One region of the Pseudoalteromonas sp. BSi20495 genome, then DNA from elsewhere that is predicted to be linked to it. Evidence: predicted binding sites of a transcription regulator. Region 1 holds the regulator's gene; each other region holds the start of a gene.

Region 1 (7,444 bases):
CCTAACTTGAACAAATTGACCACTGTTAAGCGACTTTGTCACTTGTTTTAATTGTTGTAGTGGATAGTCTTGTTCAAAAGCTTCAGGCATTGGCGTCCTTATTGATTTTTATATAACTATGGATAGGGAGGTTTATTAATGGGGTAATTAACCACATTTAGTTTATCTTAGTTTCGGTTTTTAGCTAAGTGCTATTCTTCTTCATTAAAGCGTTGTGCTATCAATTGACCAACGGCATTTAAAGCTTGTTCGGCATCAGGGCCCTCACACACTACTTTTACCTCTTTTCCTTGACTGCTTTCCAGTAGCATTAAAGCCAATACACTGTCCCCAGGCGCTTCTTTATCATCTTGATATATCATGATTGAGGCATCAAATTTAATAGCAAGTTGCGCTAATACTGTAGCGGCTCTTGCATGAAGTCCTAATTTATTTTTTATTAAAAAAGTGTCTTCTAAACGCATAAGTTACTCTACCTAAGCTGAACAGATGATTATTTTGAATGAGTTATTTTTCTTGTTCTCTATGGCGGATTTTTACATTTGGATGTGTCATCGAAAAACTTTCACCAATCGTTTGTGCTAAATATACTGAGCGATGTTGCCCACCAGTACAACCTATAGCAATAGTTAAGTAGCTACGGTTATTTCGCTCTAAATGTGGCAACCATGTTTGTACAAAAGTTTGAATTTGCCAAGTGAACTTTTGGACAATGCTGTGGCTGGCTAAGTAATCCTTTACGGGTTGGTCTAAGCCATTTAAAGGTTTTAATTCTGGCTCCCAATGTGGGTTCGGTAAAAAGCGTGCATCAAAGACATAATCAGCTTCCTTAGGAATGCCGTGTTTAAAGCCAAATGACTCAAAAGTAACAATGAGTTGTTTATCTTTTTTACCCAGAATTTTTTCACGAATTGATTCAGCAAGTTGATGAACACTTAAATCACTCGTGTCGATCATATAGTCAGCGCGAGTAGTGAGAACATCGAGTAGTTCTTTTTCTTTTTTTATAGCTAAATCAAGAGGTAATGAGTCAACTGATAACGGGTGTAGACGGCGAGTCTCAGAAAAACGTTTAATTAATGTTTGATCCTCACTGTCTAGATAAAACAGAGTCGGTTTAGCAAAGCCAGGTAAGTATTCAAGGATATCGTTAAATTCATCTTGCTCTTTTGGTAAATTACGGACATCAATACTAACTGCAATTTTGTCGTAGTTATCAGATACACTTCTCACTAAAGAAGGTAGCAGATTAATTGGAATATTATCTACGCAATAATAACCTAAATCTTCAACTACGCGTAAAGCAACCGATTTTCCAGAACCGGAACGGCCACTTATGATAATTAATTCCATTTATCACCCATTATGTTAATTACGATTGTTCTACAATAACTTGATACAGTTCAGTATCTGATTTTGCGCTGCGTAACTGTTTACAAAAATCTTTATTATTTAGTTTATCAGCTATCGTTGCGAGCGTCTTTAAGTGCTGCTGGTTATCGCCATCAGGTACGATGAGAGCAACAAATATATCAACAGGGCGATTATCTATTGCATCAAAATTAATAGGTGTTTCGCTTACTAATACGAGTGCTAAGGGCTCTTCTGCGCCGCTCATTCGCCCATGAGGGATTGCAATGCCTCTTCCTATACCAGTGCTTCCCAGTTTTTCTCTATTCATTAAGGCGCTGAGAATATCTTGTTGAGAAAGATATGGGAGCTTGTCATGAGCAAGTTGACTGATGAACTCTAAAATTCTTTTTTTACTATTAAAAAGGACCGCAGCTCTGCTGCAGTCCTGGCATATAAGTGAACTTAATTTCATAATATTAGTGTCGAGCAAGCTTCTCTTTGTGTTTAATAACTTGGCGATCGAGCTTGTCAATCAGCGAGTCAATGGCGGCGTACATATCTTGATGTTCAGTAGAGGCAAATAACTCAGCTCCACTTACATGAATCGTTGCCTCAGCTTTTTGGTTTAATTTTTCTATATCAAGAATGACATGAACATTATTAATATGATCTGAGTGTCTTTCTAGCTTCGCAAATTTGGTATTTACATAATCTCTTAATGAATCAGTTACTTCTACGTGACGACCAGTTAAGTTTAGTTGCATAAGCATTACCCTCTTTGTTTAGCGTCTTAAATCAAACTTTTTCGCTGATTTGACGGTGGAATAGCTAGAGATTCGCGATACTTTGCGATTGTACGTCTCGCTACTTTTATTCCTTGCTCAGCTAATATATCTGCAATTTTACTATCACTCAATGGTTTTGCTGAGTTTTCTGCTGCGATTAATTTTTTAATGAGAGCGCGTATTGCTGTTGATGAGCATTCGCCTCCATTTTCAGTACTTACATGGCTTGAGAAAAAATATTTAAGCTCAAAAATACCGCGAGGTGTATGCATATATTTTTGAGTTGTTACGCGTGAAATAGTTGATTCGTGCATTTCGACCATTTCTGCTACATCATTTAAAACCATTGGTTTCATGGCTTCTGGGCCATGCTCAAAAAAACCTTGTTGTTGCTTAACAATACAATTAGTTACTTTTAATAGTGTATCGTTTCTACTTTCTAAACTTTTAATAAACCATTTAGCTTCTTGTAGATGCGAGCGAATAAACTGGCTATCACCACTTGATTTAACGGTGCGTGACATTGCTGCATATTGGCTGTTGACTCTGATTTTAGGCATGCTATCTGGGTTTAGTTCAACAACCCAGCGACCTTTTATTTTTTTCACCGATACATCAGGAATTACATACTCAGATTCTTCTCTAACTATAGTATCCGCCGGTTTTGGGCTAAGAGTATGTATTAAAGTCATTATTTCTTTAAGCTCTTCTTCTTTGAGCTTTGTTTTTTTCATTAATGTACGATAGTCGCGAGCAGCTAATAGATCAATGTGCTCGGTTAAAATCATTTTTGTTTCATTAATATAGGGTGTTTCTTTATCGTATTGGTTCAGCTGAATACATAAGCATTCTTGTAAACTACGTGCTGCAATACCAACAGGGTCAAACAATTGAATTCGTTTTAAAACAGCTTCTATTTCGTCAAGTTCAACTTCGTTGTCTTCTTCGTTCTCTTGATTAAAACTTTCTAAAATTTCTTCGCAGCTTAGCGTTAAAATACCCGAATCATCGACGGCTTCAACAATCGCAATCGCAATCGCTTCATCGGTAGGACTAAAGGGAGTCAGTTGTAGTTGCCACATTAGGTATTCGTGGAGCGTTTCAGTCGAGGAGCCTTGGTATATAGATTCATCTTCAGGCATTGGTCCTGATGATGACGCTGGGGCTGCGCTCATATATTCATCCCAACTAACATCCATAGCCATTTCATCACTTAGCGTATCTTTAGCAAGTGCTTCACCACTGTCTTGCTCATATTCGCTCGGAACATCATCAGCATTTGCGCTAACAGTGACATCGTCGTTATCTGCTTTTTGCTCGTTTTTACCAGCAGAATCTTCGGCGTAATCTTGTTCTTCAACCTCTAATAGGGGGTTGCTGTCGAGTGCTTCTTGTATTTCTTGCTGGAGATCCAATGTACTGAGTTGCAACAGGCGAATTGCTTGTTGCAGCTGTGGAGTCATTGTAAGTTGCTGGCCCATGCGCAGCTGTAATGATTGCCTCATGTATCTCTAACAATCCTTTTATGTTGTTATAATTAATACTAGCAGATGCTTAAAGACATGGCGTAAATGTTACAGCCTAAATTGCTCGCCTAAATAAACATCACGTACTGTTTTATCGTTTAATACGTGTTCTGGAGTGCCTGATGCAATTAACTCACCATGAGAAACTATGTAGGCTTTTTCGCAAACATCAAGAGTTTCTCTTACATTATGGTCGGTAATTAACACACCAATACCACGATTTTTAAGATGTTCTATTATTTTCTTTATATCTAACACTGAAATAGGGTCAACACCAGCAAAAGGCTCATCAAGCAATATAAATTTAGGATCAGCGGCTAGTGCTCGCGCTATTTCAACTCGGCGACGCTCGCCTCCTGATAATGCCATACCTTGGCTATCACGAATGTGCTGAATACTAAATTCATCTAATAAATTGTTAAGTGTGTCTTCTCTTGCTTGCTTATTTAGCTCTTTACGTGTTTCTAAAATAGCCATTAAATTTTGATAAACAGTAAGCTTTCTAAAAATTGATGATTCTTGGGGTAAGTAACCAATGCCTAATCTAGCACGACTATGCATAGGTAAAAGAGTAATATCGTTATCGTCGATAGAAATCTTGCCTTTATCACTAGGTACAAGGCCTACAATCATATAAAACGTTGTGGTTTTACCTGCACCATTAGGGCCAAGTAACCCGACTATGCTGCCAGCCTTTACTTCCAAACCTACATTTTTTACAACTTCACGGCCTTTATAACTTTTAGCTAATAGTTCTGCTTTTAATGTACTCATGGCTGACCTTTATCGTTTTTTTCTTTTTTAGTCTCAATAGGTACTAAAATAGTATGCACACGATCGGTTGAGTTTTCGTCTTTTTCAGCGCTAATTAATTGCTGTTGCATATCGTAAGTAATACTCTTGGCATTTATTTTTTGACCCGCTTGCGATACTTGTGCATCGCCAATAAGGGTTAAAAATCGTTTAGCTACATCATAACGAACTTCGTTTGCGCTGGCGCTCATTATAGTGCCATCAGTTTGTTTTTCTTCGAAATATGCAGGGCTACCAGTTGCAATTAGTAGCTGTTTATTATCGCCTAATTCATCACGTTTATGTACTTCTAAACGGTCGGCTGTAATACGACGGTTGCCGTGAATAATCTCAACATTTTTTTCAAAAATTCCGACGTTTTCTTTTAATTGGCCTTCTTGTTTGTCGGCACTTATTGATATTTGATTCGCTGCAGGTTGAATCGCTTGTTCAGCAGCGCTAAGGTTGAAAGCTAGTATAAGTGTCGGAATAATAAGTATTTTTGAAATTTTATTGGTCATAATATATAGTTCGCGTATGGTTAATAAGTTTTATCACTTCAGTTTTTAAATCGGCTTCAAGGCCTTTACCGGTGATCTTTAAATTGGGTCCCGTAACAATAACGGGTTGCTCTGAACGCATCGTGAGTAGTTTTATATCTACTTGAATATTATCCGCATTAATCTTGTCTATCATTGCATTATCAGTAAGATTATTGGCAACCACGTTACCTTCTAAAATTAATTGTTTTCCTTCATATAACGTTGCTTCGTCTGCATTTATTCGCCATGTTTGTTTTTCGTTATATAAGGTGAAAATGGGCTTTTCAAAAAAGGTAAAGCCTAGCTGTTGATATAACTCCATTTTAGCAGCTGTAACTTTATGATTAATTTTACCATTTTCATCATAGGCCGTTTGTTTTAGCTCAATAGCAATATAATCAGGCTTAGCGATAACTTCAGCTTCAACCTGAGCTGTCATATTTGTTTGTGTAAAATAAGGGTACCAAAGCCAAACCATACAGCTGATGAATAAAACGCTTAAAATTATGCGCGCTGTATTCATGAACTAGTACCTTTGCTAGTAAGTGGTTTGTCGTTCTCTAGCATAAGTAAGTCGGTTAGTTCTCTCACTGCGCCAAAACCACCCAGCATCTGTGTCGTGTAATGTGATAAACGCTTGATTAGTGGGTGAGCATCGTTAACTGCAACGGCAAACCCGACTAATTCCATTACCGGCATATCGGGGCCATCATCACCAATGTAGGCAATTTGATCATCACTTAGGTGAAGCTTGTTTTTTAGCTCTTCGTAAGCAATAAGCTTGTTTTCTTGACCTTGATAAATATGTTGTACTGTTAAACTGGTCATACGTTGTTGCACTATCTGCGAATGGCGACCAGTAATAACAGCCACTTCAAAGCCACTGTTTATAAGCGCTTTAATGCCAAAACCATCTTTTGTATTAAATGCTTTGAGCTCTTCACCTTGATTGCCAAGATAAATTCGGCCATCAGAAAATACACCATCAATATCGCATATAAGTAATTTTACTTTTTTAGCACGTGCTTTTGCATCAGCACTCAGCGGTTGATAGAGTTCTTCAAATTGCATTTATAATACTCCTGCTTTTAATAAGTCTTGCATATTTAGTGCGCCAATAGGCTGGTTTTGCTCATTAACAACAATCAAGCCATTTATACGTTTGTGTTCCATTATATTAAGCGCTTCAGCAGCTAAAATATCTTGTGTAGCTGTTGTGCATGACCTAGTCATAACAAGGTCTATTTGTGTTGTATGAATATCTAGTCTTTGCTCTAAAATACGGCGTAAATCACCGTCGGTAAATAATCCCACTAGCTGATTACTTTTATCAACAATGGCTGTCATACCAAGGCCTTTGGCTGACATTTCAATAAGTGCATCTTTTACGGTTTGTGAGACGCTAATAATAGGTGTATTTGCGCCGCTGTGCATAACATCTTTTAAGATTAGTAATAATCGTTTGCCTAAACTGCCCCCAGGGTGAGAAAGCGCAAAATCATCGGCGGTAAAACCACGAGCTTCTAACAGAGCCACTGCCATCGCATCGCCCATAGCAAGAGTCGCTGTAGTGCTCGCCGTTGGTGCTAACCCTAAAGAGCATGCTTCTTTTTCTACTTTAATGCATACATGTACATTTGCATGTGTTGCCATGGTCGATTTAGTATTGCCTGTCATGGCGATTATTTTTGCGCCAAGGCGTTTTAAAACAGGGATAATATTTAAAACTTCACTCGTCTCACCTGAGTTTGAAATAAGCATGACAACATCGTTTTTGGTGATCATTCCTAAATCGCCATGGCTAGCTTCGCCTGGGTGTACAAAAAAGGCAGGGCTTCCTGTACTTGCAAGTGTTGCTGCAATTTTATTACCTATATGGCCTGATTTACCCATGCCAATAACAATAATTCGACCTTCGCAGTCAAACATTAATTGGCATGCTTGATGAAAATTTTCATCTACATATTGCGCTATGTCATTAAGTGCTTGGCGTTCAATATTGAGAACACGAAGACCCTGTTCGATAAAGTTCAGCGTCGTCATTATTTACCCTACTTGACTAAAAATATACCCTTGGTAGCCCAAAAATGCGATAAGCAATAAGCCACCTTCCATTCTATTGATGCGTTGGGTGCCTCTAAAGTTCAATGACATGATGATAAGAGCAAATGTTGCACCAATCATAATGAGTATATCTCGACTCGCTACTGACGGATCGATAATGGATGGATTAATAATACCTGCGAGCGGTAACACAGCCAATATATTAAAAATGTTTGAACCAACAATATTGCCTAGAGCTAAATCATCTTCATTTTTTAATACACCGGCAATTGAAGCTGCAAGCTCCGGTAAGCTCGTGCCAATGGCAATAATAGTTAAGCCAATGACTAGATCGCTTAGGCCAAAGTATTTAGCTATGTCGACTGCGGAACCAATTAAAAAA
Region 2 (7,444 bases), on a different contig from region 1:
ATCGCATCAAGGCGTTGTAGTGGTACCATATAAGCGGCAATTTGTTTTGAAAGACGGTAGCAAAACATATCAAGCGCGAGTATTGCTTTTTTATTACCGGCAACAGCCGCTTCTTCGATTGTGCGGCAATCATTAGAAAGCTCGCTGATACCTAATAAACCACTTTTTTGATTGAGCAAGTTATCTATTTGCTGTGCAGTGTAATCGAGCTGCGTGGTTAAAAAGTTAAACAGGCCTGGATCTATATCGCCACTACGGGTGCCCATCATTAGGCCCTCTAGTGGTGTTAGGCCCATACTGGTATCTACACTCTTACCATTTTTAATAGCACACACTGAACAACCATTACCTAAGTGGGCACTGATAAAGTTACTTTGCTCAATAGGTTGATTAAGTAGTTTTGCTGTTTGGCCTGCAACATAAAAGTGGCTTGTGCCATGAAACCCATAACGTCTAACGCCAAATTCTGTATATAGCTTATATGGCAGTGCATAAAGGTAAGCTACTTCATTCATCGTTTGGTGGAACGCAGTATCAAATACGGCTATTTGTGGTAAGCCTTCGAACGATGCCTGTGCAGATGCAATGCCTAATAAATTAGCATGTCCGTGAAGTGGCGCAAGTGTTGCTGCCTGTGTAATACCCGCAATGACCTTCTCGTCAATCAAAACAGATTGCGTAAAATGCTCGCCGCCGTGCACAACACGATGACCCACAGCAATAAGTTGCTCATCTAAGCTATGATCTTTTATTAGGCTTACTAACGTATCTATTGCCTCTGCATGGGCTTGACCTGCTACTAAGTTAATGACAGTTTTAGCACCGTTGAATTTATATTTTATAGAAGGAGTTGTTGCACCTAAGCGCTCTGCTAGACCAGATATAATTTCGTGGCCCGTGTTTGCATCAATAATGGCAAATTTTAAGCTGGAGCTACCACAATTTAGTACTAAAACGTGTTGTGACTTAGGGGAGGTTGTTGGCATAAATTCATTTCCATAAACAAAATTTAGTAAGTGAACGTGAAACATTAATCGTTACACTCAGAGTGATAAATAAGGCTAAAACATTTAATTAAGCTAAACTAAAATGTAGCTGAATCAATGCGAAATATTTTACCCCAGTTATGGAATTTAGTTTAGTGTTTTGCACACTTTAACAGCAAAATTAAGCACTTTTACTGAGAAAGTAAAAGCCCTTAAAATTGTGTTACACTTTAGAGATAATCAATTTAGTATTGTGTTTTAATAGAGTCACTGTGAGGAGTCATGATGCAAAAAAGTGTGATGTCACAAGTACAAACAGGGCGGTTGTATGCAAAACAATGGCCAATGAGAAAAGAACTAGCACCTCTATTCATCGAGTTTAAGGTTATTAAAGCTACTGATCTTGCGATCACAGTTATGCCTATTTTAGCCATGCTTACGTTATTTTTTCAGCTGAATTACCTAGGTCCAGACTTCTTACCGCAAGCTATTGCGAGTGCTTTATTTTTTATCTCGTTACCGTTGCAAGGCTTATTGTGGCTAGGTAAACGCGCGCAAACACCTTTAGAGCCAGCCATGCAAAAGTGGTATCACGAGCTTTATACAAAAATGGTTGCCAACGGTTATCAAGCGCAGTTAAGCGAAAAAAAGCCTCGTTATTTGGAGCTTGCGAGTCTACTTAAAGACATGTTTGATAAAATGGATAAAGCGTTTACGAAAGAGCAATTTTAGACGTCGTTAAACTTACGCCTAAATAACCCCAAATTTGATTATGCAGTTTTTGTAAACTGCGTAATGTAAAATGACAAGGTGACAGTATGCTCGCCTTTCTCCTTGAGTGCTTCCCAATGTTCTGGCCTGAACTTCCATGCAAATGGCGTCATCATTATTAAGTTTTTAATATCAGTAAAGCTAAGCGCGACATGCTCTGTTAAAAGAGCTTGCTCTGATTTTTGAAACCCTTTTGGCGAAGATATTTCAGTATGTTCGTTTACTTTTGAATATATATACGACTTTAACTCTTTTAAATGACAAGGACCTGGGCTTGCAACCACTAACGTTGCACTTTGATTTGCAAGGCGCTCAAGCTCTTGCTCAAACAAAGGTGCAAATACGCTAACAAGTACATCAGCAAATTGGCTTTCAAAAGGCGCTTGGCTAATTGATGCTACACTAAAGTTGCAATTAGGGTAGCGCTTTGCTGCATATTTAACCGCAGATTTTGAAATGTCGACGCCGTACACAACTGCGTTTGTTTTACTTGCTATTGCTTGAGTATAAAACCCTTCACCGCATCCCAAATCAATAATAGTATTTGCACTTATATTACTGATTATATCGCTAAGGTTTTGTTGCAAAAAGCCATAATAGCCACGCTCTAAAAATGCACGCCTAGCTTGTACCATTTCAAGCGAATCGCCTGGTTGTTTTGAGTTTTTTTGTTGCACAGGCAGTAAATTAACATAGCCCTCTTTAGCAACATCAAAGCTATGGTTGTTAGCACAACGAAGTGTTGAATCAGTTTTCAAAAGTGCGTGGTTACACAGTGGGCATTGATATTGTAGACTCATGAGTCTAGGTAGTCCTTATCGTAAAAAGTTTTTACCCAATGCGGGCGATAGGTGATCATAACTGTTATAGCCATACCGTTGAGCATTGCTTCAGGAAACCAAATTATGGCACTTAAATAAACGTAGTTATCTGCGAGTTCTTGCCAATTGTATTGCCCTATAGCTAAGTAAAATAAAGCACCTAGGCTTATTTTTATACAGGCTATAACCCCTGCAGTTATGAACGCACAAACAAATATATAAACAAAAAAATGACGAGGTAAATACTGGTAACTAATTATAAAGCCAAGGTAGCTTAGTAAAATAGGAATAAACGCACCAATAAGCAGTTGAACTGGTAACAGTTCAAGTTCAATTTGACCAAATGCAGTCAGTAGGGCTGTGGCAAGTAGGCTACTTAAAATAGTCAATCGCCAGCCTAAAATTAATGTTGCAGCTGTAACGCCTAATATGTGTAAATCGAGGCCAGTTAAAATTCCTGCTTTTATTCGCCAAAGCACTGCAAACACTAACGCACATGCAAGCACGCCAGTTTGACGGGCTGGCGTATTAAGCAATGTTTTATATGTTTTTTTATCAAAGCTTAGTAGGGCAATAATAATTACAAGGGCCCAAAGTAGCCCTTGTATTGTTATGCTGAGCATAGTAATTACTTAAATGTTGACCATATAGGGGCATGATCTGAGGGTTTTTCAATACCGCGCAGTTCGTAATCAATACCAGTATCTATACAGCGTGCTGCAAGCTCATTAGTTGCAAGTACTACATCTATTCGAAGTCCTCGGTTATCTACAAACCCCTTAGAGCGATAGTCAAACCATGAGTATTGATCGTCTGTTTCTGGGTTTTGTTCTCTAAAGGTGTCTTTAAAGCCCCAATTAAGTAATGTTGCAAGCCATTCACGCTCTACCGGTTGGAAAGAACATTTACCCGTTTTTAACCAACGTTTAGCATTTACTTCACCAATACCAATATCTAAATCGGTAGGTGATATGTTGATATCGCCCATAACAATTATATCTTGATCGGGTGTATGGTTTGTTTCAAGGTGAGTCATCAAGTCAATATAGAACTGGCGTTTATAAGGAAATTTAGTTTCGTGATTGATATTATCGCCTTGCGGGAAATAACCATTCATTACGGTTAAATCACGACCGTTTTCTTGCTCTACAGTAACGCTTATCATGCGTTTTTGCGATTCCTCTGTATCGGTAGCAAATCCTTTTAAGACCGATTTAGGCTCTTTCTTGCATAACATAGCCACACCATAATGTGCCTTTTGACCATGGTAATAAACGTGGTATCCCATTTTTTGCACATCCTCTAGTGGGAACGCCTCATCATGAACCTTAATCTCTTGCAGTCCAATTACGTCTGGTTGATGTTTATCGATAATTGCTTGTAATTGATGAAGACGAGCACGCAGACCATTGATATTGAAAGAAATCACTTTCATTGAATTTACCTTAAAATTGGTTCTATTTAATGCACCAAATTGTATCAGTATTTACGCGTACATAACATGACTGAAATGGAGAAAATCGCTGCATAATTGTTGACCAAATGGTGCTTAAAGTTTAAACATTGTTAATGCTATATTAATTTGTTAAATAAATAAAAAATTCAATTGATATCTAAAAAGTAGGTTATATAATGCGCGAAATCACTCAATAAGCTCGTTCAAATAGGATCTCACATGAAAACACAACTAATTTTAGCTGCAGCACTTTTAGCATCAACTACGGTCTCGGCACAAAGTAATTCGTATTTTAGTAAAGATAATAAAATAGAATCTAAATTGTGTGTATTAAGTGCCAATGAAGGCTTTTCTGCCGCTCGTAAAGAAGCAGCCCAGCATGGTGTGTTTTTATCACGCTTTTCACAAAGTATTTTGTGTAATGGCGAAGATATTCGTGATATTGCTAAAAAAGGAACAACTACTGAAGTGATTAAAACTAAAGTTGAAGTGTTTGCTAAAGACACTCAACAAGAAACACAACTGTGTATGACTGCTTTGAAACAAGGTTTAGCGCCAGTTCGTCAAAAAATCGGTAATTTAAACTCTCTAAAGTGTAATGGTCAAAAAGTAACTGATTTTGTAAAACGTTATCAAAATGCGGCTATTTAATAACACAAAAATTTGAAAAGCATGCCCAGTATATTTATATATACTGGGCTTTTTTTTTGCAAAAATTACAAAGCACTTTGCAAAGTTTTCAGATATAACTTATTGAAATTGTTTGTTAAATGCTCTTTTTATTTGTAACTATTTGATTTTAATTAGTTAATTAACATTGGCATCCGAATTGTATTAGCTAAAGTGACATTTATTTAATTACAAGGACACGTCTTATGAAAAAGTTAACATTAGCAACAACAATTTTAGCATCTTTGAGCCTCGCGGCTTGTTCTTCAAATCAAGGCCTTGAGAAAATAGACAGTGATTTTGCAAGCCTGGACAACGACAGCGATGGCTACACTTCAAAAGTCGAAGCGGATGATGATAGCATCTGGGAGCATTTTTCGAATATTGATACCAATATGGATAATGAAATTAGCCGTAAAGAATTTAACGCCTACATGCAGCTTAATGCAGGTAAAGTGGCGACTGATAGTGACGTAAGTGAATCAGCGTTTAAAGCTGAAATAGCTAAGTTCGATAAAATTGAGAGTAGTTTTTCAAGTTTAGATAATGATAGCAACGGTTATATTTCGATTGCTGAAGGCAACGATGATGATATTTCAAATCATTTTGGTTATATGGATGAAAACCAAGATAAGCGCATCAGTAAAAGCGAGTTTAAGGGTTACATTAAAAAATACGGTAATGCAGTAGCTGAAGATGACGCACTAGAAGCAATTAAACGCAGCTAATATTTGTTGTTTTAAAGAGTAAATTATAAGCCAGTGATAATCACTGGCTTTTTTGTGTTTAAAATCTAGTTATTTAGTAGATATATTTTCCTAGTTTGGTGTTGTTCTGTCATAATAGATGGCTGTGTATTTTTATTTGTTAAGAGTGTGTATGGCGGGTCGGCGAATTAGTGATGAACAACTAGTTGAGATCATTGAAGCAGCTATTTTTGTTGCAGATAAGCCTGTTAGTAAGCGCCACCTTAAAGACGTAGTATTAATAGATTTAGCTATTTCTATGGCGCGAATAAACGACGCAATAGACACTATACAAGAACATTTTCAAACTCGTGGTATTCGTCTAGTCGAAGTTGGCAGTGGTTATCGCTTTCAGGCATGTAGTAGTTTAAGCCCTTGGTTAAATAATTTGTGGCAAGAACGTGCGCCTAAGTATTCACGTGCTTTACTGGAAACATTATCGCTTATTGCATACAGGCAGCCCATTACACGTGGCGAAATTGAGCAAGTAAGGGGAGTTACTACGGGTTCGAATATTATAAAAACCTTACTCGAAAGAGAGTGGGTTAAAGTGGTAGGGCATAAAGAGGTTCCGGGTAAACCGGCTTTATATGCAACTACAAAACAATTTTTAGATTATTTTTCGTTAACAGGTTTAGATAATTTACCAGCACTGCCAACAGAGCAGCAAAGTAAAATTAACCAGTTATTAAGTGATCCTTCTGTGAGAGAACCATCCGAATGAGTATACAAGGTGAAAAGTTACAAAAAGTCCTAGCCCGTGCAGGCGTAGGCTCGCGCCGTGAAATGGAAAAATACATTGATGCAAACCGCGTTAGTGTAAACGGTAAAGTGGCAAAGTTAGGCGACCGTGTTGAGGAAACAGACTTAATTCGTGTTGACGGACACACTGTGAAAATTGAAGAAAAAGCAGATAGAATTTGTCGTGTAATTATGTATAACAAACCAGAAGGTGAGCTAAGTACACGTAAAGATCCAGAAGGGCGTCGTACTGTATTTGACCGACTTCCTCGTATTGATGGCGATCGTTGGATTGCAGTAGGCCGCTTAGACGTTAATACATCAGGTTTGATGCTGTTTACTAATGATGGTGAGCTAGCAAACCGTTTAATGCACCCAAGTTATGAAGTAGAACGTGAATACTCTGCACGTGTATTTGGTGAAGTAACCAACGAAACGGTTAAAAACCTACTACGTGGTGTTGAGCTTGAAGATGGCCCAGCCAAATTCACGACTGTAACCCCAATGGGTGGCGAAGGTGTTAACCGATGGTTTAACGTAACGTTAAATGAAGGGCGTAACCGCGAAGTCCGCCGTTTATGGCAATCTCAAGATGCGGAAGTATCTCGTCTTATTCGTATTCGTTACGGTAAATTGGAGCTAGATAAGCGCGTACCGCAAGGTGGTTGGATGGAGTATGATCTAGAAACGGTAAACTATTTACGTAAAACCGTTAAATTAGGTCGGGAGACGCAGACTAAGCTTTCTGTTATGCCAGAAAAGCGCAAAGATAAACGCGCTAAAATCAACCAAATCCGTAAAGCAGTTAAAAAACACAATCAACGTGTTAAGCCGACTAAACGTAAATAGTCAATTAGTTATTTATTTAACACAAAAAAGCCGCTAATTGCGGCTTTTTTAATGTGCTTTTAAATAACACAGGACTTAGGCTGGGTTATTTTTTTACCTGAGCATCTAACGATTCGCCATTCACTTCACTAGAATCGTCACTCATTAGATATAAATAGGTAGGCATTAAATCCTCTGGTGTAGCAAGCGCGTCTCTATCTTCACCTGGATATGCAGCCGCTCGCATTGAAGTGCGCGTAGCACCTGGGTTAATACAGTTTACACGAATGTTTGTTTTACCTACTTCACATGCCCATGTTTGCATCATGCCTTCTACTGCAAATTTCGAAATGGCATAAGGTCCCCAAAATTCACGGCCTTTGCGACCAACACCTGATGATGTGAATACGATTGATGCATTATCAG
Region 3 (7,444 bases), on a different contig from region 1:
CAATACAATTATTGAACGGTTTGAATTGCAGTCACAGCTATTTTTTACTCCTGAGCATATTAAAAGCAAGGGATACTGGGCTACAAATCGCGAAGGTGAAAAGCAATTTGTCCCTTTACTGACCTTATCGATTGGTTTGGTTGAACCTGATTTACAACAGTGTAAAAATAGTCATCAAGTAGCTGCATTAGCGACTGATGCTAAAAAAGAGGCCAAACGATACCGTCATAGCTATCTTTTTATCTGTAAGCGAAGAAGGCCTACACCAGCGGTGGTGCGTTTAGCAAATAGTAAAAAGGTAGTTTAACAAAGTAGGTGATTATTATGTTGCCATTTAAGTATCTGGTTAGCGTTGTAAGCTTGTTTGTGTGTAGTGCTATAGCAAGCGAAGTCAATATTATTAATGTCCCTCAAGATCAACACTCGCATTTTACGCGTGACGACTACCTCAATGAATTACTCTCAAAAGCACTTATAAGAGCCGATTACTCAGCTGAAATAAATTTAGTGCCAGTTCACCCTCATCAACAACGAAATCTTATGGCACTTGATGGGAACGCCCTTGATTTATATTGGAGTATGAGTAGCCCTGAGCGAGAGTCGTTGGCGATTGCAATTAAAATCCCTTTATTTAAAGGGTATATTGGTAAAAGAGCACTGCTTACGAATACAAAAAATGTAGATAAATTTAAAGGTATTACCTCTGTTGAGCAATTATCAATGCTTATTGCAGTGCAAGGTCATGATTGGCCTGACATGCGGATATTAGTTAACAATGGACTAAGTGTTAGGCCACTTTCTAATTTAAACTCGATGTTTGCATTAACAAGTCAGGGGCGGATTGATTATTTTCCGCGCTCATTCATCGAAGTTAATTCAGAGCTTATGGATTTAAAAGATAAGAATTTAGTAATAGTGCCAGATTTATACATTAGCTATCCAACTGGGCTTTATTATTTTGTCTCAAAAAATAAACCCGAACTGGCTCAAGCGATTGAAAAAGGGCTTAAAATCATGCAAAAAAATGGTGAATTTGATGCGCTATTTTATGAGTATTTCGCGACAGAGCTTAATTCATTACCTTACACAAAAGGTAAAACAATAGAGCTTAAGCTTGATAACCCTTATTTTTAGACACAAAAAAAGGAGCCTGAGCTCCTTTTTAGTATACTGTTGTACCAATCTACTTAGGTAGGGAAATTTAATTCGTTAAATTGTTCAAATACTTATGCAGATTAGTATTAGTAGCATTAAATTAGCGAAGTAACGACTCAGTTAATACTGGGCGAATTTCACGAATAATCGCTTGAGTCAATTTTGGTGAACCACAGATGATATTACCGCTGTGGCTATAGTTATTACCACCAGCAAAATCTACAACCATACCGCCGGCTTCTTTAACCATTAGTTCGCCCGCTGCAGAATTCCACGGTTTTAAACCAATTTCAAAAAATCCATCAACACGACCCGCTGCAACGTATGCCATATCTAGTGCAGAACAACCTGCGCGACGAATATCAGCAGTGTGTACAAACAATGCTTTAAACGCTTCAGTGTATGCATCCATGTGGTTTTTATTTTTGAAAGGGAAACCAGTAGCAAGTACAGTGCCCGCAAGAACGGTAGTTTTGCTTACACGAAGACGTTTGCTGTTAAGTTGAGTGCCTTGACCACGAGAAGCAGTGAAAAGCTCACCACGAATTGGATCATAAATAACAGCTTGGTCTAAACGACCTTTAACTTTAAGTGCGATAGAAACCGCGTAATGAGGGATGCCTTTGATGAAATTAGTTGTTCCATCGATAGGATCTACAATCCATTGGTAATCATCATCCTTGCCTTTATGCTCACCTAACTCTTCACCAACAATCGAGTGAGTTGGGTAAGATTGTAAAATAGTGTCACGAATTACGGCTTCAGCTTCTTTATCAATGTTAGTTACTAAGTCGTTAGCGCCTTTTTGTTGCACTTCAACTTTTGATAAATCTTCACTTGCGCGAAGTAAAATTTTGCCTGCGTTACGCGCAGCGCGAACCGCAATGTTTAACATTGGATGCATGGAGTTACCTTTGGGTTGTAAAAGAACGTTTATATATTTCAGCCGGCGTATTTTAGCGATTTCTGCCATAAAGTAAACAATAAACCCTAAATACTTTTGTGTGTTTTTTATACTTTATTGTTCTGCATATATATTTGCGGCTGTATAAAATTTAAATAAATCTAAAAAACCACTTTACCTAAAGTTAACTTGAGGTTTTATTGTGTTTGCATACTCAATCAAGAAGGACACATTATGTATTTAGAACATGTCAATTTAGTGGTTAATAATATTGAGGATATGATTAAATTTTATCAAGCGGTATTCCCTCATTGGTCAATCCGAAGTGAAGGTAGGGGCACTTGGCATGGTAAACCAAGGCGCTGGGTGCATTTTGGTGATGACACACAATATATTGCAATGAGCGATCATGGTGAAGGTGAAAACCGAGATTTAGCAGGCCATCAATTAGGTTTAGCGCACTTTGCTTACGTTACTCAAAATTTAGATGCAGTAGTAAAGCGTTTGCAACAAGTTGGTTTTAAAATAGATAAACAAGGCGGTGACAACCCATTTAGAAAAAATGTTTATTTTATCGATCCGGCTGGATTTGAAGTAGAGTTTGTAGAATATTTAAGTGATATACCAAGCGAGCGAAATAACGATTTATAATAAAACGTCAGGCAGTAACTTAGGCTTATTTATCTTTCGAAGTTGAATTTTAAGCCGTGTGTTTGGTTTTTAGTAGAACACACCTATGTGGTGTGCTTATTCCCTATAAATAGGTAATAACAACGTATAAATGCCAAACACAGGCTAACGAAAGGCTCTACCTAGGACTGCAGTTAGCACTGAAAATAGTTGCTTGAGATAGATTTATTATCCAGAGTTCAGGTTATTTAGGTTACAAATCTCGGGCAGCAATTAAACGCACCTAATTAAGGCAATATCTGACCTTAAAGGTCAATCGACTCTAACGCGCTGCTAGATAAATTATAATGAGCGGTTATTATTAACGCCAAGTTGTGTTTTTAGCTCGTTTGCAAAGCTCATAAACTTCTCTTTTATGGTGCGTTTTATTTTAACTTCAACCGACCCCATTACTGCTTTACCTTCAATATGAATAGTGGGTCCTTGGCGCTTGTTAAGCGATACCGACTTGTTTTCAAGGCTGCTTAAAATACAAAACATTTTAGAGACTACATTTACATGCTCTGGTACATAAATTTCATCGCTACCAAAAATACAGTTAACGTGAATCGTTACATTTTGATGGGTAAAAATGGCATCAGTAAAATCAAGCACTACAGAGCCCATAAAATTGGTTAAGTATATATTTTTTGGCACAACCCATTGACCACTGCGCTCGTTAGAACCCAAAATGCTGCGTAGCGTAAAATCATCATCGCTGTTTTGCTGTGCACTATAATGTGGAGTAAATTGCGATTGTTTTTCTGCTTTATATTGCTGATCGGTATTAAGTGTTAAGTCTTCAACTAGGATTAACAAAGCTTCATTACTATTTGCATCCATAGCCTCATCTAAGCGTCTTTCAAATGCATCCACTGAAATAACGCCATGGCTGTAATTATAAATTAATTGATCTATCACTTGTTCGCGTACTTGCTCTATTGGGCGGTCTTCAACTTTTACAGACATGGGTATTCCTTATTATATTTACTATTGGTGGTGAGTAAGCAAACGGCGTACCAAATATAATTTCAATAATTATCAGAGGCTTAATTTTTCAGTCTGTTTTTAGTTTTGTTATATTAACGATAGATTAACCAAAACTGCAATTATCTAGCTATTTTCACAATGTGAGAAAGTTTTACCGATGAGTCTGTAAATAGTTACACGGCTATAACATGAGATTAGTTGATTTAAATTTCCAACCCATTGAATTTAAATGTTAAATTTAGTTGGCCTAAAGTTCGCATTAGTTAAAGTGTCTTTAATCAAAAGGAGAAAGATTATGAAAACATTTAACAAATCTATTATCGCGGCTTTAGTTCTTGGTACTACGGCTATGAGTGCCCAAGCAAACAGCTGGGAAAACGAAAGTAAAGATGCTTGGATTGATGGTAAGGCAGAAACAGTGCTACTTATGAACACTAATCTAAACAACTTTGACATTAACACTGATGTAAAAAATGGCAAGGTAGTACTTACAGGTAAAGTTGATAGCGAAATTGAAAAAGAGTTAGCAGAAGAGCTTGTACTTAGCCTAGATGGCGTATCCGATGTTGAAAACAGCCTGACTGTTGTAAAAAACATGGATACCAAAAACACAGACAAAGACATGATGGATGATGGTGACAACGACCTAACAGACGCTAAAATCACCACCGTAATCACAACGCGCTTCCTATTTGACTCAGAAGTTGGTGGTACAGACATCGATGTTGATACCGATAACGGTATTGTAACTCTAAACGGTTCTGTAGAATCTGAAGCTGAAAAACAGCTAGCGGTTAAAATTGCCAAAAATGCTGAAGATGTGCGCGACGTGGTAGATAAATTATCTATCGTTGCTGAATAATGCACTATACTCAAAGCCCAGTGAATCTGGGCTTTTTGTTTTTTAATTTTAAAGGAGTTAAGTTATGGATATCATTCGTATAATATTGTCAGTTTTATTACCGCCACTAGGTGTATTTTTGCAAGTAGGCTTAGGTATGCATTTTTGGTTAAATATTTTATTAACACTGCTAGGTTATTTCCCAGGGTTAATACACGCCATTTATATTATTGCTAAAAAGTAACGTTGTGTTATTTGTATTATTAGTTGTGTAAGTCAATTTTAAATATAGCTTAAATAGGCACTTTTAATTGGCTTGCATGAATCCCTTCTCTTAAATTCCTCATTTTTACACATTACTCCCTCATAAAAGATTACTATTTAAGCAGTTAGCTTACTGATTGTTAAAATAAAGGTTTTTAGTAGTGACAAGCCCCCAAAAAGTTTTTATACTGCAACCCGCTTTAGTCGCTCTGTGACTGAACGCTTCAAAAATTAACTGCCTAGCAGTTATATAAAAGTTGGCCCCTTAGCTCAGTTGGTTAGAGCACACGACTCATAATCGTTAGGTCCCCAGTTCGAGTCTGGGAGGGGCCACCACTTTTACACGCTTTCCAAGTAAACACCCACTAACAAAAATTACCCTGTGCTACCTCTGTGCTACTTTTAGTATAGCGGAAAACATCTCTATATGCTTGATATGATCAATCCCTTACCTTTTACTGAGCTTCACTTCTAAGCAGGAAAGCTTGTTGCTATATGATTGGACATTGTTTTGCTTGATAGTGGTCAACATTCAGGTAAATCATTTTTCCATCAAGTAAATGCTATAATATTCATCGTTCTAAGCAATAGGAAGCGAATGATGGATACTAACGAATACTACTTTCTAAAGAGCTTTTTAAAACCTAAAAGCTTATCGAAAGTGTTGAGTATGAGAGATTGGACTAGTTACTTAGGCCGTGATGCAAAGCTCGCTTTAAATAAATTTGAAAAAGAGGGGGTTTTACAGTCAGCTAATACCCAGGAAGTTGTCACAGCGACTTATTCTGCTCCAAAGTTAAAAAATATTTCTCAAAACCTTAACCTGCCAACTTCTGGTACAAAACCTGTTTTAGTTCGTAGGATTTTGGAGGCAGCACCAAATTCTTTTAATGGTAATTCATTAGAACATGATTTTTTGGTTTGTTCCTGTGAGGGAGCGAAACAAATTGAAGCTAAAGGAAAAATCATTAAAAATGAAATGTTTGCTGCAATTGAGCTATCAGTAAATGAAGCTCTAAATAGAAACTTTGAAGATGCTTTTGAGCCAGTTAGGAAATATCAACTGAGTTTACCATTTCAATCAGGCTTAGGAGTTGACTGGTCTAATTTTGGTGGTTCAAGAGAGGTTTTTATAATTAATAATATTCTTGATGATTGGCCACTCATTCTTTCTGAGATACAGCCTGATTTAAAGCCTCTAGTGCGTCAAGGAGCAATTAGTATGTTTCTTTGGGGGTTAAAGCTGGATGATGAATTAAGAAAGAAATTAGCTAGCAATGGAACTCACTTGGACCCTGATGGCGTATGTCGCATGATGTTATTCTTTGCACAAAACAAGTTTCGTATATTTGATGCTAAATTAAAGTCTCAAGAACTTGATATGCCGTATATTATGAAAACTTTACGGTTCGAAGGGGATTTTTGCTCTGCATGCGAAAAACACAGAGTTGGTGATTATAGTCTAAGCGAAGTACCGGAAATTCCGTTAGCTGATTGTCGGTGCAAAGGTGGTTGCACCATAGCACTATCGGAGGCTCTTGATATTAACAAAGTCACTGCAATGAGAAAGACCTCGAAGATGAGTTAATGGGTAGTAGCTCATATTTAATCCTACAATGCTAGTTGACGGGTTTCTACGGTATCAAAGCAGACTGCTTTGAGGAGAAGCGGTTATTGAGACTGGTAAAACTTTTATTTGCTTATATATTTATGAAGGTGAGCAACACGTGCACATTAGCTTTTTTTGAAGGTTTAGTGATAGAAATACCTCAGATCATTGTTGTTAAAATCACTTAAAGTAGGTAAATGAGCGTTAGGTCGAATCGATAAATGTATTATTAAATTGTAATGAGCTAACCTAATTACGAGATTGTAGGAGATAAAAATGGATTTTGATAAGCTAGCATATCCAGAAAAATTTACTTTTGCAGGTAAGGAACACAAAGGGTATCGCAATATGTCCAAAGGTGAAGTTATAGTGCCCTATACAGATGAACCGAATATAGGTATTGGTGACGTAATTACTCAAAAATCAGGGACGCGTGAAATTCACCTTAAGGTTCTAGATACTTCCTTTCTAGAAAAAGGTTCTCTTGGAGTAGGTACCTTACATCCTCATATACTAACTCTCAAGGTCGAAAACACAACCTCACAACCTCATGTCACAAAACATGGTGATTCCACTTTCAATATAGGCTCAATAAGTGGCGATAATGTTCAGGTTGGTAACAGTAATACATTATCTACCAATGTAACTATTCATGAGCTGACGGAAAAAATCGCTAAAAGTGATGACCCTGAGGCGAAATCAAAACTAAAGGAATTTTTGCAAAATAGCACTGTTGGTAGTCTTATTGGTTCTGGCGCTTCAGCTTTAATTGGCATGCTGTAGGCGCATAATAAAGTCATTAAACTCAATTCCTTAGGTCACCCGGCGTTCGCAACCTTGAGCAGTCTATGGTCGAGTTATATGCTTTTCAGATCAATCTAATTTGGTAAATAATCACTTTATTGCAGACAGGTGTATTTGTATGGGTATCATTGTTTATTCCTTTTAACTTTTAATTTATAGGAATATTTATGACATCTTTAATGGCGATATATTTATCAGGCTTCATTGG
Region 4 (7,444 bases), on a different contig from region 1:
GCCACTGCGTACAAGCACAAGCTTGCTTAAAGGCTGATCTTGATGGATCAGAACTTCTTTTTTTGATTGTTGATAGCTACTACCGGCAAAGGTTAAAAGCTGATCAACAAGGTAACTAGAAAAATGGTATTGAAACATCAATGTGCTCTTCGGACATTTGTCCTATTTATTACATCTTAATGACGATAGCATTAAGACACTAAGAATTTACGCTAACTTGCTACTAATACTATTAGCTTTGCTAAGAGTATTATTTTACCTTCATTTCCCGTGTAATGATTTAAGAAGTTGCTGGTATTTTCCGGCAAACTTTTTCAGGTTTTTTAAGTAAGTTAGCTTTTTTATTTTGTTGTTACTTTGCAATACTTATAAATGTCATAAGCTAGCAGTAGTGTAATGCTAACCTAAAGGCTGGGAGAGAACAATTGAGTTGGGAATATTTAGGTTATATTGCGTCAGCTTTATTGGTTGCATCGTTAACAATGACTGATGTAGTAAAACTACGCTGGTACAACATGTTTGGTTGTATTGTATTTACTGCATATGGTGTTGCCATTGGTGCAGTACCTGTGATTTTTACCAACGGCTTATTGTCGCTCGTAAATTTATATCACATTATAAAAATATATCGTCAGCCAAAAGTTGAAGCGCCTAAAAGCTAAAATACTACGCTGTAACTATAAAGGGTTAACTTGCGTTAACCCTTTATAGGTTTTATTTATCGATAATATTTTTTTCTTTTTCGTACAGCTTTATTCCTGCTATCCATGTTTGCAACACATTCGTTTCATAAATCTCATCAACAGGTATTTTAAAGTAATCTTTGTCTACTAAAATAAAGTCAGCCCATTTACCTTGTTCTAAGCTACCAATTTTAAACTCTTGATGTGCGGCATACGCACCGCCTAAAGTAAATGCACGTAATGCATCTTCTCTACTTAATACTTCACTTGCACGCCAACCATTTTTAGGTAATTGATTGTGGTCCATGCGTGTAATGGCTGAATATAACCCATAGAATGGATTAGCGAGTTCTACAGGGTAGTCCGACCCAGCCGCAATAATAGATCCTTGCTGTAAAAAAGATTGCCAAGCGTAGGCACCGCTTAGTTGTTTTTCAGTTAAGCGTTGCTCTGCCATATGCATATCTGATGTAGCATGCACTGGTTGCATTGATGGGATTATCTTTAACTTTTTAAAGCGAGGAATGTCTTCAAGCGTTACAATTTGCGCATGTTCTATACGGTTACGAAGCAATATCCCTCCCGTTTTTTTAAACACCTTCTCATAAGCATCAAGTACCACTTTATTTGCTTTATCGCCAATAGCATGGGTGTGAGCGCTAAAACCGCGCTTAAAGCTTTGCGTAAAGAGTGCTTCGAGTTTTTCTTGTGTCTCTAGCATTAATCCATGATGGCCTGTACGGTCTGCATAATCTTCAATAAGAGCTGCGCCACGAGATCCAAGTGCACCATCGGCGTATACTTTAACACTGCGGATTGACATGAAACTGTTTGCGTCTTGGTATCGCCCTGCTTTAAGCATTGTGTTTAAGTCGGGGCTAGCGCCACTTAACATGGCCACAATACGCACAGGTAAATTTCCTAGCTCACTGCGTTCTTTGTAAACTTCCCACGTTGCTTTATCAATGCCAGCATCATGGGTAGAGGTAATACCTAAACTTAATAAATGCTTTCCTGCTGCATCAAGCGAATCGCTTATATCTTGCTTGGAAGCTTCTGGCATATGCTGGGTAATTAGCGATTCTGCTTTATCTACAAATATGCCGGTAGGATTGCCAAATTCGTCTTTAATTATTTCACCGCCTTCAGGTGCTTTTGTTTGGGCGGTAATACCTGCAAGTTCGAGCGCTTTTGAATTTGCCCAAATAGCGTGGCTATCTACACGTGAAAGCACAACTGGACGATCATTAACTACTTTGTCTAAATCTTTAGCTGTTGGGAAGCGGGTATCAGCCCAAAGCTCTTGGTTCCAACCTCGCCCTATAATCCAACCTTGTTTGTTATTGGCAAATATTTTTAGTTTATTTGTGACTTCATCAACCGATTTTGCACCACGTACATCAAGCTGCGATAAGTTATCTCCCAGGCCAATAACATGGCCATGAGCATCAATTAAGCCTGGTAATAAGGTGCTACCTTGTACATCAATGAGCTTGGCGTCTGGGTAGCTATTTTTTAGTGTATCGCCACCTACTTTTACTACCTTGCCATCTTTAATGACAAGGGTAGAAAACTGCTGTACTTCGCCTTTGTATAAAGGGGTGTAACCATTGGCGTTATAAATTACTTTTGTTTGTGCAAGAGTGTAGCTAGAACTTGCGCAAAGGCTGGCTAGTATGAGTGGTTTGATTAGTTTTTTGAGTAGCATAAGGCATTATTTTTTATTGTTAGTGAATCAACACTAACAAAATCATTTTTATAATACCAATATGATGAGATGGTTGGGGGACGAAGTAAACTAAAGCTAGTTAGTGATACCTACCTAGCTTAAGAGTTAACAATTATTTACTCGCGTATAAACCGTATTCATTTAATGTTAGCTTACCATCTTTATCTTGATCATAGCTTGAAAATCGAGACCAAAGAGCAGGGTCTATTGATGCTTCGCCACGTGTTAAAAAGCCATCTTGGTTTCTATCAAATTTATTAAATTGTTCAACAATATTATTGCTTGCGGCAAAACTTAGAGTGCAAAAAGTGCTGAATGCAAAAAGTGCCATATAGCGTATTTTTTTCATAGGAAATACTCAGTAGAGGTTATTGGTTAGATAATTTTTAAATTCGATTAATGAAATTTGGTTATCTTGATCTTTATCCCATATCAAAAATGTGCTCAATAATTGTGGTTGAGGTTCAAGTTCATCATGGGTTAAATAACCATTTTTGTTAGTATCGAGATGGGAAAAGCGTTGCTTAACATCAAGTGCTAGGGCGTCAAAGCTTGATAGTATTAAGATGCTTGTAACAAAGGAAAGTATCCTCATGGTATTTCTTCCAAAAGATTATTTAACCTGTAATCTGGTTGAGAGGTTAGCTAACACATCTGGCCTATTACAAGTAAATTCAACGCAGTCAGCGCTGGGAATAGCTGCTTGAGATAGATTTATTAACCAGAGTTCAGGTTATTTAGGTTATAAACAATTTAGTAGAAGCGGGGAAAGCACTTGCCATAATTTAAATCCCAACATTAAATCCTTTTACACACTCCCTCAGGGATTATGGCAAATGCTTTAGTTCACTCTACTAGATAAAAGCTTAAGCAAAACTTAACTTGTTAAGGCTTAAAGCTTTTAAACTCTGTCTTAGAAATTACTTCATCATCGTTTTCGTCTAAATCGGTAAATTGCTTCATTACTTCTTTGTCTTGCTTGGCTTCGATAATTGATATTTGTCCATTCATATCTTTATCTAAGTGGGCAAAACGCACATTTGTTGGCGATGCAATTACGGTGGCACTAATTGCTAAAAACATTAATGAAAAAGCGGCGATAAGTTGTTTCATAATCACGTTCCTTATTAAATGAGTTTATTGAATAAATTTTTTGAATTCATCTAGCGACAATTGCCCATCTTGATTAGTATCAATTTGAGAAAAATTCTCGTGTAACACAGCATCTTCACCTGCTTCGGCTTCACTTAATGTGCCGTTACTGTCTTTATCAAGTTCGTTAAAAGTCGCGTGAACGTCCATTGCGTGTGCATTAGCGCCGAAAAAGCCTAAAGTCAGTAATGATGAAATTACTAAAATGCGTTTGTTCATAATTATTTCCTTATTGATTAAAGCTATAACTCCTGTTACAAAAATGGTGCCAATAATAATTATTGTTATTTTTCAATTGGTTATTATTTTTGCTTTAAGCCAATGAGAAGTTTTTACTGGGTTTATTGTAATTTTTGTGCGCCTTTTGCAACATTATTTGGTGGGAGTGAAAGGGAGTTTATTAAAATCAACGAGTTACGCTGTCTCTATTTGGCGACACATTGTTTTTGTAGCGCTGGCTGTTAATCGTATTAAATATAATTGCTGGTTCAGCTAGTGTATAAGGTAAGCACTTAATAATAGAACGCTTAACTTAAAAGGACTAAACGAAATGCCAGCAACCATAGCTAAAAAATACCAAGCAATGCTTAACTGGCGGCCTAATTTAATTGGGCAATTTGCAATGAGTATGCTGCTTTCGTTACTCCCGCTTTCTATAGTGGTGATTGTATTTTTAAATGCGCTTAACAAGCAATTAGCGGTTACTCAAAGTATCGTGAGTAACAACTATCAAGTTACCAAATCGTTTAATACTCTAAAACAAGAGCTCAACAGCCTTGAGCGCGCCACTAGGCAAAACTGGGTATTAAAAAGTGAATCGCTTGATAAGCTCATTGTCGATAAATGGCAATCATCCCTACAAAGCATTGATGAACTCAAATTTGTAAACACGAATAAAGAGTATATTCACCAATGGCAACGCTTATATACCACCTTACAAACCGCGCATGTAAAACTCGTTGAGCAAAAACAACAACAAGCTGAGCTATTTGTGCCAGTGAGCGATTTAGTTGCTGAGCTTACTTTATGGTTACGTGATAAAAACGAAGCGCAAATTACCAATAACCAAAATGAGCTTACAAGCCTGCAAGCGTCATTTATAAACTGGCTGGTGGCACTTATTCCGCTTACTTTAATTGTTGGTGGTGGTTTTTTATGGCGTATAAGTGGGCGACTAAAAGGGTTAACTACGGTTATTGATAAGCTAGGGCAGGGGCATTGGCAGCAAAAAATATCTGTGAAAGGTTCAGCTGAGCTTGTTGAGCTAGGAGAAAAGCTCCAATGGGTGCAAGAGCAACTTCATATGCTTGAGCAGCAAAAAGATACTTTTTTACGCCATGTTACCCATGAGCTAAAAACGCCCCTTGCTTCAATGGTTGAAGGCACTGACTTATTAACTGATGAAATAGTAGGCCCAATTACCGCTGAGCAAAAAGCAGTGCTTGAGCTTATTAGCCAATCTATGGTGCGCCTTCGCACAATGATTGACAGCCTGCTGAGTTATAATGCGATTCGCACCAGTAAAGACAGCTTAAGTGAAGTTGAGTTTAGTCTTCTTATTAATAAAATTAATAGCCATTTTGAGCATCGCTTAAGTGCGCGTGAGCAAGCTCTGCAGTGGCAAAACACTTTACCTAACAAACCGCTTGCTTTACCTAGTGAGCTTATTGAGATGATTTTAATTCAGCTTATTTCAAATGGCTTAAAATTTTCAGATAATAAGCAAAGCGTTACTATTAATTTAGCGCTTGAGCAAAACCAGCTTTGTATCGTTGTACTTGATAAAGGGTGCGGTATTAAAGAGCAAGAAAAAACTCAAATTTTCAGCGCATTTTATCAAGGTAAACACAGTAAAAATGTTACGCTGCAAGGCAGTGGGCTGGGCTTAACTATTGTAAAAGAGTCTGTTGAACAGCTAAGAGGTACACTTACTGTTGAGCATAACGAGCCACATGGTTGCCGGTTTTCAATTAAAATTCCCATAACAAAAAGTCTAGGAGTTAATTAACATGCGCTTGCGTTTAATCGCTATTTTATGTGTGCTTAGTAGCATGGTTATATCAGGTTGTGAAATTAATAATGGGCAAAAAGAGCGTGTGTCAATTACACCTGCACCTGTGGTCGATACAAAAAAAACGAACGACAAAAACAGTAACCCTAGTCCAAAACCTAGACCAAAAATTGAACCAAGCTATCCTCCTGCAGAGCAAGTTATTGCATGGCACGCTAATCAGTGTGGCGGATTTAAATTGGTACCTAACAAAGATGTTTTTACAGGTGAAAACGAGCTTAAACGCTTTTTTAAATTTATGTGCTTAAACATAAATGATGATCCAAATACGGTAATGACTAAGTTGCTAAAACTCGATCTTGCTTACTTTTGGCCTGATGACATAAAGCAATATTTATGGCTTCAAAAGCAGCAAGTAACTATGCAAATAAATGCTAAAAAAGAGCAGCAAGCACTTAATAATAAAATGCAAGAAACCCTCTCATCGTTAGCTACGATTGAGCAGCAACTTTTACTACGAGAAGAAACGAAGGAGCAGTAACGATGGCAGCAACTAAAGTGCAAAGTGCAAAAGTATTACTCGTTGACGACGACGCTAGCTTATTAAAACTGCTCGCTATTCGTATTGAATCAAAAGGATACGAAGTGACAACCTGTGAAAGCGGCTTAACCGCACTACAAATACTTAAAAGCCAAGTGTTTGATGCCGTAATAACCGACTTACGCATGGATGAAATGGATGGTATGGCACTGCATCGTCAGCTGCAAAGCCGCTACCCAGCATTACCTGTCATTATGATGACAGCGCACGGCTCAATTCCTGATGCAGTAGAGGCAACTAAGCAGGGCATTTTTGCATTCATAACTAAACCTGTAGATAAAGATGAGCTATTTGACAGCCTTGCTAAAGCAATTGAAATTCACGGTGTTAACGCTGATGAAGCTGCACCTAAAAGTAATATAGTTACGCGCAGTGGTGCAATGCTGCACTTGTTAGAGCAAGTAAAACTACTTGGGCCAACGCAAGTTAATGTACTTATTTCGGGGGCTAGTGGTACTGGTAAAGAATTACTCGCACAGGCGATTCATCAGCATAGTCATGTAAGCGGTGGCCCTTTTGTTGCAATTAACTGCGGCGCTGTACCGGGGGAGCTTTTAGAATCCGAATTATTTGGTCATAAAAAAGGCTCGTTTACGGGTGCAATTAAAGATCACCAAGGCTTGTTTCAACAAGCACAGGGTGGCACGTTATTTTTAGACGAAATAGGCGATATGCCGCTTAACTTGCAGGTTAAGTTACTGCGCGTATTACAAGAAAAAACAATTCGCCCAGTAGGTTTTCAAGAAGAGATAGCAATAGATGTGCGTATTGTATCGGCAACACACAAAAATCTTCCTGAAGCTATTTTAAACCAGCAATTTAGAGAAGATTTATACTATCGCTTAAACGTAGTTAATTTAAAATTACCGCCACTGTGTGAACGCCGCGAAGATATAAGCTTATTAGCACAACATTTTAGTGCAAGCATTGCTAAGCGCATGAACCAAAATGAAAAACACTTTGCAAGCGATGCTATGCATGCACTTGTACGTTACGATTGGCCAGGTAATATCCGCCAATTACAAAACGTAGTAGAGCAGGTTGTAGCATTAACGCCAAGCGATGTTATTTCAGAGCACTTAGTGTTAGCTGCGCTAAATAGTAATGAAAAAAACGTAGAACCATTATCACTAAACGACGCTAAAAAAGAGTTTGAGCGCGACTATGTAATTAACACTTTAAAAATGGCTGGTGGTAACGTAGCTGAAGGCGCTAAGCTTGCCAAACGTAACCGTTCAGACTTTTATAAACTGATTAAAAAACATAAT

The links. The regulator sigma-54, encoded in region 1, starts transcription at its own class of promoters, with help from an activator protein. The targets are predictions, from matches to a motif close to GTTGGCACGNNNNTNGNNT.
Region 2: P20495_RS17245 (EF-hand domain-containing protein) is a predicted target of sigma-54. The motif match lies at 4,851-4,869, and genes of this name have one in related genera.
Region 3: P20495_RS02075 (LiaF domain-containing protein) is a predicted target of sigma-54. The motif match lies at 3,734-3,752, and genes of this name have one in related genera.
Region 4: P20495_RS06390 (EF-hand domain-containing protein) is a predicted target of sigma-54. The motif match lies at 3,819-3,837, and genes of this name have one in related genera.

The regions. Positions count from the first base shown of each region.
Region 1 covers NZ_BADY01000061.1:33,067-40,510, forward strand. Annotated here, with positions in the region: gene mgtE (magnesium transporter) at 1-90, opposite strand, end outside; gene P20495_RS11575 (HPr family phosphocarrier protein) at 192-464, opposite strand; gene rapZ (RNase adapter RapZ) at 508-1,353, opposite strand; gene ptsN (PTS IIA-like nitrogen regulatory protein PtsN) at 1,373-1,825, opposite strand; gene hpf (ribosome hibernation promoting factor) at 1,830-2,117, opposite strand; gene P20495_RS11560 (RNA polymerase factor sigma-54) at 2,144-3,643, opposite strand; gene lptB (LPS export ABC transporter ATP-binding protein) at 3,713-4,438, opposite strand; gene lptA (lipopolysaccharide transport periplasmic protein LptA) at 4,435-4,977, opposite strand; gene lptC (LPS export ABC transporter periplasmic protein LptC) at 4,967-5,521, opposite strand; gene kdsC (3-deoxy-manno-octulosonate-8-phosphatase KdsC) at 5,518-6,069, opposite strand; gene P20495_RS11535 (KpsF/GutQ family sugar-phosphate isomerase) at 6,070-7,041, opposite strand; gene P20495_RS11530 (calcium/sodium antiporter) at 7,045-7,444, opposite strand, start outside.
Region 2 covers NZ_BADY01000017.1:89,206-96,649, reverse strand. Annotated here, with positions in the region: gene P20495_RS17215 (acetate kinase) at 1-986, opposite strand, end outside; gene yfbV (terminus macrodomain insulation protein YfbV) at 1,272-1,718, shown strand; gene P20495_RS17225 (putative RNA methyltransferase) at 1,757-2,557, opposite strand; gene P20495_RS17230 (energy-coupling factor ABC transporter permease) at 2,554-3,201, opposite strand; gene xthA (exodeoxyribonuclease III) at 3,207-4,013, opposite strand; gene P20495_RS17240 (hypothetical protein) at 4,254-4,685, shown strand; gene P20495_RS17245 (EF-hand domain-containing protein) at 4,910-5,431, shown strand; gene scpB (SMC-Scp complex subunit ScpB) at 5,583-6,173, shown strand; gene rluB (23S rRNA pseudouridine(2605) synthase RluB) at 6,170-7,039, shown strand; gene P20495_RS17260 (YciK family oxidoreductase) at 7,125-7,444, opposite strand, start outside.
Region 3 covers NZ_BADY01000159.1:90,375-97,818, forward strand. Annotated here, with positions in the region: gene P20495_RS02095 (bifunctional diguanylate cyclase/phosphodiesterase) at 1-307, shown strand, start outside; gene P20495_RS02090 (ABC transporter substrate-binding protein) at 325-1,134, shown strand; gene suhB (inositol-1-monophosphatase) at 1,256-2,059, opposite strand; gene P20495_RS02080 (VOC family protein) at 2,294-2,710, shown strand; gene P20495_RS02075 (LiaF domain-containing protein) at 3,032-3,697, opposite strand; gene P20495_RS02070 (BON domain-containing protein) at 4,014-4,580, shown strand; gene P20495_RS21750 (YqaE/Pmp3 family membrane protein) at 4,645-4,803, shown strand; tRNA gene P20495_RS02060 (tRNA-Ile) at 5,083-5,159, shown strand; gene P20495_RS02055 (SAP domain-containing protein) at 5,422-6,411, shown strand; gene P20495_RS02050 (hypothetical protein) at 6,709-7,215, shown strand; gene P20495_RS02045 (hypothetical protein) at 7,404-7,444, shown strand, end outside.
Region 4 covers NZ_BADY01000111.1:65,032-72,475, reverse strand. Annotated here, with positions in the region: gene P20495_RS06365 (Crp/Fnr family transcriptional regulator) at 1-138, opposite strand, end outside; gene P20495_RS06370 (YgjV family protein) at 426-662, shown strand; gene P20495_RS06375 (amidohydrolase) at 715-2,391, opposite strand; gene P20495_RS06380 (calcium-binding protein) at 2,525-2,761, opposite strand; gene P20495_RS20805 (calcium dependent protein) at 2,771-3,007, opposite strand; gene P20495_RS06385 (hypothetical protein) at 3,298-3,525, opposite strand; gene P20495_RS06390 (EF-hand domain-containing protein) at 3,550-3,783, opposite strand; gene P20495_RS06395 (sensor histidine kinase KdpD) at 4,115-5,572, shown strand; gene P20495_RS06400 (hypothetical protein) at 5,574-6,116, shown strand; gene P20495_RS06405 (sigma 54-interacting transcriptional regulator) at 6,119-7,444, shown strand, end outside.